2 linked regions of the Acidisarcina polymorpha genome follow. The protein of the gene in region 1 interacts with the protein of each later gene in a pairwise test. Links are inferred from orthologs where the notes say so. Each region holds a gene or a part of one and is shown on either strand. Other genes may lie near its edges.

The links. Proteins that work in one complex are often made in the same cells at the same time.
Region 2: the proteins of ACPOL_RS01975 (region 1) and ACPOL_RS00870 interact in binary tests that used the Escherichia coli proteins (3 or more experiments, as listed by UniProt). The link is inferred for Acidisarcina polymorpha from one-to-one orthologs.

The regions. Positions count from the first base shown.
Region 1 is NZ_CP030840.1:442,537-447,225, reverse strand. What follows is about bases 623-3,342. They hold ACPOL_RS01975 (acyl-CoA thioesterase), read left to right. Parts: upstream 623-1,598; coding sequence 1,599-2,087; downstream 2,088-3,342. Other genes in these bases: ACPOL_RS01965 (response regulator), read right to left, coding at 3,080-3,342; ACPOL_RS01970 (hypothetical protein), read left to right, coding at 2,693-2,875; rseP (RIP metalloprotease RseP), read left to right, coding at 623-1,521. In the rest of the region: ACPOL_RS01985 (1-deoxy-D-xylulose-5-phosphate reductoisomerase), read left to right, coding at 1-45; more of rseP, read left to right, coding at 127-622; more of ACPOL_RS01965, read right to left, coding at 3,343-3,535; ACPOL_RS01960 (Crp/Fnr family transcriptional regulator), read right to left, coding at 3,614-4,375.
Region 2 is NZ_CP030840.1:177,135-182,021, reverse strand. What follows is about bases 1,392-4,309. They hold ACPOL_RS00870 (acyl carrier protein), read right to left. Parts: upstream 3,016-4,309; coding sequence 2,767-3,015; downstream 1,392-2,766. Other genes in these bases: ACPOL_RS00865 (DNA recombination protein RmuC), read left to right, coding at 3,282-4,309; fabF (beta-ketoacyl-ACP synthase II), read right to left, coding at 1,517-2,764; ACPOL_RS00880 (YIP1 family protein), read left to right, coding at 1,392-1,429. Also shown: 7-cyano-7-deazaguanine synthase QueC, read right to left, coding at 1-209; more of ACPOL_RS00880, read left to right, coding at 659-1,391; more of ACPOL_RS00865, read left to right, coding at 4,310-4,643; ACPOL_RS00860 (hypothetical protein), read right to left, coding at 4,666-4,887. UniProt on the Escherichia coli protein: Carrier of the growing fatty acid chain in fatty acid biosynthesis.

The DNA of each region.
Region 1 (4,689 bases):
TCCGACCTTTCGCTCACGGGGGCAAGCCGGACATCTTCGGGATAAACGCGGCTTCGAGATAAACGCGGCAGCGACCCTCTGGTTGCACAAATTCATTGTTAAAAAAGCAGTTAAGGTCTTCTAAGAATGCCCTTCGCAATTACCGCCACTCTCTCCACCTTAGTCGTGCTCGGCATCATGGTGCTGGTGCATGAGTTCGGTCATTTCATAACGGCGAAAGCTTTTGGTGTACGCGTCGAAGTCTTCTCGATCGGCTTTGGCAAGCGGCTATTCGGATTCCGGCGCGGCGACACCGACTACCGCATCAGCCTGGTTCCGCTAGGCGGCTATGTCAAGATGTCAGGCGAGACTGCCGGCGATGGAGTTCCGACTTCAACTTCCGGGGATGCTGCCGCCACCGCGCCTGATCCCGGCGATTTCTCGGCGCATCCACGTTGGCAGCGCATCCTGATCGGCTTGTCTGGTCCATTCTCGAATTTCGTACTGGCCTTTCTGCTGATGACTGGCTTGTACATGATGCACAACGAAGTGCCTACATTCTATTCGCAGGCCGTGGTTGTTGAGATGGTCGCTCCGAACTCACCGGCGTCTAAGGCCGGAATACTGCCCGGCGATCGCATCGTTCGCTTCGATGCCGAGCAGAATCCCACCTGGGAGCAGCTGGACATTCGCGCCGGACTGGACGCGAACACCACGGTTCCAGTGGCAGTCGAGCGCGATGGGAAGGTCATCCAGACCAGCATTACCGTCCAGAATACGGGAACGAGCGACGAGTTCGATTCGAAGACGCTCGGGTTGCTGCCGCAAGTGCAGGGGCATCCGCTGAAGGTGCAAGCGGTTGAGCCTTCCATGCCGGCAGCCAAGGCAGGGCTCAAAGCCGATGACGTGATTGCCTCGGTGGATGGGCATCGGTTTACGTATGTCGGGTCGATGCTTGCTTATCTTCAACAGACCGCCGGCAGGTCAGTCGACCTCTTGATCCAAAGGGGAAGTGAGACCTTGCATATCCCGGTGCAGCCGGCGCTTGCCGACGACGGTACCGGACACAACACCTACCGGCTGGGATTTTTGCCCGCGCCTCCGCCTTACACCGTCGAACAACTTTCGCTGCCCGAAGCAGCGCGGCGCTCCGCCAAGACCAATTTGCAGTATTCGGGGTTGATCGTAGAGGTGCTGCACAAGCTCTTTACCCGGCGCTCGGCAGTCCAGAACCTCAGCGGGCCGATCGGAATCGCGCGTCAGACGGGCGAGGCCATTTCCATGCCCGGCTGGCAGCCGATTATCGGCCTGATGGCCTTGATCAGCCTCAACCTTGGCATCTTCAATTTGCTGCCGATCCCGATCCTGGATGGCGGCATGATTGTTCTGCTCTTGATTGAGGGCATCCTGCGGCGCGATCTCAACCAGGAATTTAAAGAGCGCGTCTACCAGGTTGCCTTTGTCGTGCTGATTCTTTTTGCTGCATTTGTCATGTTCAACGATGTCACCAAGTTGCCTATCTTCTCGAAGCTGAAGCCTTAAGGTCTTTATGCCCGGCGCCCTGTGGCGCCCGGGCATGAATCTTCTTTCTGCACAAAATTCTCCGTCCCGAGTTCAACATGACCGATGGAACTGCGCCTTTCCGCACTACTGTCCGCGTCCGTTATGCGGAGACTGACCAGATGGGGGTCGTTTATTACGCCAATTACCTGGTCTGGTTTGAAATTGGCCGGGTCGAATTTCTTCGCCAGCTCGGCTTCGACTACAAGCAAATGGAGGTTGCGGACGACTGCATGCTCCCGGTGGTCGAGGCGATCTGTCGATACAAGGCCCCCGCTCAATATGACGACCTCATCGTCATCGAAACCAGAGTGACGGCGATGCGGACCTCGATGCTTAAATTTTCCTACGAAGTCTATCGCGCGGAGACGATTGACGGAACTCCAGTCGCGGGGAAACTGCTGGCCTCCGGCGAAACCTCGCACGTCATTGTCGGGTACGGCATGCAGAAGACGGTCTTGCCGGAGAAGTACGCGAGCGTGATTCGGGCGACGCTGGGTCCGTTAGTCGACGAAGAGAATCTTCCCACCATCCCAGGAGTGGATTGAAGATTCATCCGTGAGATGTTTCGACTGGTACTGAAGTGATCCTCCCTCACGACCGCAGGTGTCCATACTGATGCTAACGATCTGGGCTAAGTGGTCATCCTCGCCGAGGTAAATGGAACCCTAAGTCGGTAGTACTTCTAGCCCTTACCTGGGTAACTCTAATGGAAACGTAGGTAATTGCTAAGTTACTTTAAGGTTAATGGCTGGGCATCAGAATACCTCAGGATCAGCCTTAGATCCGATAGACTTTGCTGGAAGGTAACAGGGAGAAGGTTACATTTGGGTGCCGCTACCCTGCGGGTAGCGGCACTCTACGTCTTCCAATTGGGACTCCGGCGCCCCGTAGGATCCAATACTCAATGGACTAACTTTACGATCGAACCGCCTAGGTCTCAAGGCGCTGAAAGTATGTAGTTAGATGAGTAAGTCAACCCTACTGGGAATAGTTCGCGTAAAGATAAATACATTCTTCTCTATGCAGAGACTTTTGCATTGCCTATAAGAGACGCAAGAGAAACGGACTTGGCCTCTTATCAAGTTTAGGGGCCTATCTTTCTCCTTAGCGAGCGCGAGTTGCGTCCCGGGAACGAAATGAGGAGTTTCGAATGCAATACAGATCCATGCACCTCGTCGGTATGGAAACCCGAGCTCAGCTCGAAGCGATCGATAAGGTCGGCAATGGGGTGGTGGTTGCCTTTGATGACGGTCAGACTGCTTTTTTTTCTGCCGCTCTGCTCCATTCCATGTTGTCGCAGGCCAAGCCTATCAAGAAGTGCAGCGAGGACTAGCCGGGAGCCGCAGCCAGTTAGTTCTTGTGCTCTTGCGCGTGGTTCCTCAATCTTGACTTCTTGTCCTGAACCGCTTTAGCTCAGCCTGGGCATTTAGGCAACTTACGGCCATAGGCTGCCAGAACAAGCTCCTGTGAGCAGGAGTGAGGGGTGGATAAGAACGTCGACAGTCCTAAAGGCCCGAAGCCATCCGTGGCAGGTAAGCTACCACTGCTTTACCGAGCCTTCGAGACTCGCGGGAGAATAGAGCGGAGCCGAGGCGCTGCTCCTGCGAGAGGCTTTCGGAGACTCCGAGTTTGCCATCGCATGAACCATCTGCAACAGCGGTCCGAGACCCGTTCCTTTCCGGTAAAACGCGTCAGCAGCGACACCGTCCGGAAGGGCGTCATCGAAATAGGAGCCGCCGCTCATGGCGATGACCTGAATGGATGGAAACCGGCGTCGAATCACCGAAAGGAGTTCAGGTCCCGGGATGTCGGGCATGTTCAAGTCGGAGATCAAAATTCCTGGCACTGCCGAATGGATCTCAGCAAGAGCGCAGGCTCCATTCCTCGCCGACCGTACATGGTGGCCAAGATGCTCCAGGATTTGCACCAGGGTTGTATTGAGGGTGTATTCATCGTCGACCACCAGTATCTTAGCTCGTACCTTGGCTGTCATGACTACTCTCTTCAGTTCTTGAAGGGGCATTCTGATGAAGTGTAGCCTGTGATCGGGATCAGTTCTGTCCTCTTTGGCTCACAACTTAGAAACTTTAGCTAAGGAGCCCTTGGCTAGGGCTTTATTGCGAAGATGCAACTGGGCATCAAAGATGGATGGCTTCTCCGCGTTGTCGTCGGGCATCTTGTCATGGAGAATCACGTTTAACAGTGATTTGTGGACGCGGATGCGGCCGTTGTATTCGACAAATCCCAATTTACGGAAACGGTTCATAAAGAAGCTGACCCGGGACCGAGTGGTGCCGATCATCTCCGCAAGCGTTTCCTGGGTCACCTGAGGAATCAGTGTCTCAGGCTCTCCCGGTTTGCCAAACTCCGCCATCAGCAAGAGAATCCTTGCGAGTCGTTTTTCACTTGAATTAAACAGCTGATCAATCAAATCCTCCTGAGTTCTCATGCTGCGCGCGAGCAGGAATTTGAGGAAGAGATCTGACAAGGACGGTTCGTCATGCATCACGCGAACCATTTCCAACCGATCTATTTTGAGCGCGGTGCATGCGGTGATGGCAATCGCCGTAGCGATGCGCGTACCTCCCATGTTGGCCAAAGATTCTTCCCCGACGAAGTCGCCCGGAGCGAGCAAGGTAATTGTCGCCTCTTTGCCCTTCTGTGAGACGACGGTAAGTTTCGCGCGTCCTTTTTGGAGATAGAAGATGGAGTCGGCGGCATTGCCCTGGGAGAAGAACTTGTTCTTGGGCTTCAGCCGGACGATTCGTCGACCCAGACCTGCTTCGGTCAGAAAGGCTACGGCGTCGAAGATCTCGGGACTAGCGCTTGCCATCTCGCGGTTCTTTCTCGTTCCCTGAGGCGGTGCGCCTTCGGGTTTGACTGGTTCTCAATCCTGGCGACCGCGAAAAGATGGTGCATCTGGACTACCCATGGAGACCAATCCAGAGGAACTAAGGGCTTTTCACCAGAGCGATATCACCCTTTACCATTATGAGTTTTGCACTTAAGAAAAGGGAATACAGTGCAATATTGCTCATTTCTTGGAGGGTTGACCCACGCCAAGACTCGAATTGCTGGACGGAGAGGAGGGTATTTCTCCACTTCGATCAGTGCCGCTGGAGATGAAGCATGTGGTGCGCCCGAAAT
Region 2 (4,887 bases), 270 kb from region 1 along the record:
CCCAGAGACTTCGCGACATTCCGGGCACTCTCAAGCTCCCGCCGCTCCGTGCGTTGACCGTAGCTGAAGTGAAGGCCAAAAGCCTCAGATTCACGGGCGGCAAGAGCTGCGCAGACGGCTGAGTCCATGCCTCCTGAAAGGCAAACGACGGCTCGCGGGCGCTTCGAAGATACAAGTTGCTGCGGATGACTTACTTGCTTCCCACTCATTCCTTCCCGCTCATTTCCTTCCGACTCATCTCCTTTCCAATGGTAACGCGCCTAGCGAGCCGATGCTCACTCGGCCGGAACTGGAATCTGATGTTTGTCTTCGATCAAGGTTGAGCGCCAATGAACAAGTTGAGCGCCAATGAACAGTGACTTGGCAAATCGAATGAACCGTAGCCAAGCACAACCTCTCAACTGGAAACAAACGATATTGCGAGTTGACAACGGACGAGGCTCGAGGCGGCAGGCGAGAGGGTGCAGCGGCTGTCAGGCTGTCAACCCTGAGGCACGACGCCTGGACATGATGGTTGCCTCAGCTTCATAGACACGAAAAGAATTCCGATTTGCCAGGCCGGTTCCGGGGTACAATCGCGCCAAAGATGCGGCGGCCGCCATGACCACATGCGTCGAGCGAAGCAAATCCGTTTGTGCGACTGATTCCCAGGAGACTTATGACTGAAATCGGCACTCCAGCAACCGCAGCTGCAGGGGAAGGATTAAGCACTCGTCCCCTCAGCCAGGGAGACAGGGTTATCGATACCTTCATCGCTCCCACTAAGACCTTTACGGACATCTTGAGGGACCAGAGTTGGTGGTTTCCATTCCTGATCATGCTTGTCATCGGTTACGGTTTCGTCTTTGCCGTCGAAAAGCGGGTGGGTTGGGACCAGGTGCTCGAAAACGCCTTGAAGACCAACACATCGCAAGCCGACCAGATTAACAACGCCCCAGTCGAGCAGCGCCCCGTTGTCCGCAGCAGAATGGTGGCAAGCTATCGATACATTTCGTATGCGTTTCCTGTCTTCGTCCTCTTCTATTGGGTATTGGCAAGTGCTGTTCTGCTGGGGACGTTAAACTTCGGCTTCGGCGGACAGGCAAAATACCGTCAGATCTTTGCGGTCTTCGTCTATGCAGGGTTGCCGGGGTCGATCAAGTCCGTCCTCAGCATCATCGTTCTTTATGCCGGTCTCAGTGGCGAGTCTTTTCAGTTGCAGAATCCGGTGGGAACCAACCTCGGCTACTACTTGCCGACCGACAGTCCGAAATGGCTGCTCTCGCTTGGCAGTTCGCTCGATGTCTTCACCATCTGGACGGTTGTTCTCTTGATCATCGGCTCTTCAATCGTGGCCAAGGTGAAGCGAGGATCGGCGGCAGTGGCAGTTGTCGGCTGGTGGATATTGCTTACGATGGTCAGCGTCGGCTTCGCTGCGTTTCAGGGATGACCGAGTGAGGAAGACGGGCAAACCGGCGAAACCGCTGCATCGGTCTCCGCCAGGGCTCTATCGGTTCGCGAACGCTTTAGACGTGCTTTATTCGCTCCAGCGTCTAAAGACGAGCGATCCGTTTGTGCCGCCAAAGCCAAACGAGTTCGAGAGCGCGATCTCGACCTCGGCCTGCTGCGGCTTGTTCGGAACATAATTCAGATCGCAATCCGGGTCAGGGTCGACCAGGTTCGCGGTCGGGGGCACAACCTGGTTCAGCAGTGCCTGGATGACGATGCCTGCTTCCAGACCTCCGGCTCCGCCCAGCAGGTGGCCGGTCATCGACTTGGTGGAGCTGACGAGCAGCTTATGGCTCGTGGCGTGTTCGCCAAAAAGCTTGCGCAACGCGGCGGTCTCGAGTGCATCGCCCAATGGAGTTGAGGTGGCGTGAGCGTTAACGTACTGGATCTGTTCAGGCTCGATACCGGCGCTCTTGATGGCGTTGCGCATAGCGCGAAAACAGCCTTCGCCTTCAGGAGGCATTCCGGTGATGTGAAAAGCATCGGCGCTCATCCCGTACCCGATCACCTCGGCCAATATTTTTGCGCCTCGGGCCTGGGCGAATCCAAGCTCTTCAAGGATGAGAATGCCCGCGCCCTCACCGCACACGAAGCCATCGCGGTCTTTGTCAAACGGACGGCAGGCGTGCTCGGGGTCCTCGTTTCTGGTTGAGAGTGCGCGCATGGCGGCAAACCCGCCAACGCCCATCGGCGTGATCGCTGCTTCGGCGCCCCCGGCGATCATGGCATCGGCGTCTCCCCGCTGAATTAGCCGGTAAGCATCCCCGATCGCATGCGCGCTGGTGGTGCAAGCGGTGGCCGTAGCCTCGTTCGGCCCCTTGGCCCCATAGCGAATACTGACATTGCCGGCTGCGAGGTTGATGATCGCGGCGGGGATGAAAAACGGCGAAATTTTGCGGGGGCCGCCTCGCAGCATGTTGCTGTGCTCACGCTCGATGACGTCGAATCCGCCGATCCCGGAGCCGATGTGGACACCGACCCGCTCCTCGTTCTCCGGTGTGACCTTCAGCGCGGATGATTCCATCGCCTCGGCGGTCGCGGCTAAGGCAAAATGGATGAACCGGCCCATTTTGCGCGATTCCTTCTTTTCTATGAACTTGAGAGGGTCAAAGTTCTTTACTTCGGCGGCGAAGGTGACCGGAAAATCGGTGGTGTCGAAAGCAGTAATTGTAGCCATACCACTTTTGCCAGCTAGCAGATTGGTCCAGACTTCGGGGGTGGTGTTGCCAACTCCGCAGATCAGCCCAATACCGGTTACAACTACCCTCCTTGACAAAGCTACTTACCGCCCTTCGCATTCTTCTCGATGTAGTCAGTCGCGTCTTTCACCGTCTTGATTTTTTCAGCATCTTCATCGGGAATCTCGAGATCAAAGGCTTCCTCGAACTGCATGACTAGTTCAACGACATCGAGCGAATCTGCGCCGAGATCTTCCTGGAACGACGCGCTGGGGGTCACTTCCGCTTCATCCACCTGAAGCTGCTCGACAATGATCTGTTTAACCTTTTCTTCCACTGCTGCTGCCATGTCTTCTCCTGTCAAATTATAAGAACTGCAATCACCGAAAAGCGGATGCCTTAAGTGTACGAGATGCCGGCTGGCGAGGTTTATCTCGACGGCGGAGCAGGACCCGATTGTCTTGCTCGTGACACCATGCTGCCTCGAGGAGCGAACCCCGAAACTCCAAGTCTACTGAGCACGAAAGGTAGTGTAAAGCCAACCAGGGGACAAACCAGCGGAGTTTTCCTCCGGCTGCGCTGGCGTTGATGCCAAGACGGTGGAAGGATAGGAGTATGCTCGTTTCCCTGCCGGTCCTGCTTCTTGGTTTCTTGCTTTCGATTGTTGCCGGTTACGTGCTGGGCTGGTTGAGCCAACGAGGGCGGATCGCCTCTCAACAAGCTTCACTCGCACTACTCGCCGAAGACGGGAAATTGCTGCAGGAGAAATTTCGTGAGTCCCAGATAGAAATTGCCAAGCTGGAGGAGCGGCTGATTGCGGAAAAGGGTTCGTTGGCACACGCCCAGGAGGCCTTACACGCCAGCTTCAAGGGGCTCGCCAGCGACGTATTAAGCCACACCAGCAGGGATTTTCTGCTGCTCGCGAAGGAACAGCTTGGCGCCCAGCAGGTGGAGGCCAAGGGAAAACTCGAAGAGAAAGAGACGGCCATCGCAAATCTGCTCGAACCGGTGCGGAAGACGCTCGAGGCGCTGGCGAAAGAGACCCAGGATCTCGAAGTCAAGCGAGAGGGAGCCTACGCTGCAGTCAAGACGCTTGTAGAAGGCATCCAGAGCAGCCATAGCGATCTGCGCAAAGAGACGGGCAATCTGGTCCAGGCGCTGCGGGCGCCGAATACCCGGGGCAACTGGGGAGAACAGCAGCTTAAGAACTGCATCGAGTTCGCAGGCATGGTGGAGCATTGCACCTTCGAACAGCAGGTGCATCTTGCTGGCGAAGGGGAAGCCGACAGATCGGTGCGCCCGGACGTAGTGATCAACCTGCCCAACAAACGCTGCATCGTCATCGATGCCAAGACGCCCTGGGTGGCCTTTCTCGAGTCGCTCGCGGCCCCTGACGCCGACAGCCGCCGGGAAAAACTTCGGCAGCACGCGGCCCAGGTCAAGCGCCATATCGAAGACTTGCAGAAGAAGAGATACTTCGAACGCTTTAGCGGTTCGGCCGATTTCATCGTGTGTTTCCTGCCCAGCGAGGCCCTCTTCAGCGCCGCGCTGGAGGGCGATCCCGGCCTGATCGAATACGGGACCAGAGCCAATGTAGTCCTATCGACTCCAACTACGCTGATTGCGCTGCTTCGGGCCGTCGCGATCGGGTGGCAGCAGAGCGAGATCACGGACAACGCCGTGCGTATTCAAGAAGCCGGACTGAACCTTTACAAAAAATTAAGTAAGACCCACGAATATCTTGTTGAAGTGGGTAACGGGATCCGCAAGGCAGGGAAGGCCTTCGATAGCCTGGTCAATGTAGTCGAAGGCCGCGGCGGAGTTTTTGCGCAGGCGCGGAAACTCAGGGAATTAGGCATCGAGGCGCAGACCGCTGAGCTTGAGAGCATCGGATCGCTGGCACTCGACACCCGCCCACTACGAGCAGAGGACTGGGACGTAACTCCGTCAGAATCCTCCCGCTTATTGCGGCCCTAAGACCAACAGGGACAAAGCCAAACTACTTCTTTTTGGTCTTCGCCGCCGGCTTCTCATCGGCGAACGATCCGGTAGAGTGCAAGCCGGCCGATGTTGCCTCAGGGTGGGGCTTGGCTTGTCCTTGCGACCCCTGCACGTTGAGTCCTAAGAGTCGGCGCTGCAAAGAACGGCTTACGCCGGTAAGGTAAGCGTCCTCTGGCTCGACCGGTTGGACGGCCGTCGGCGCATCAACTTTTGTTGCGTG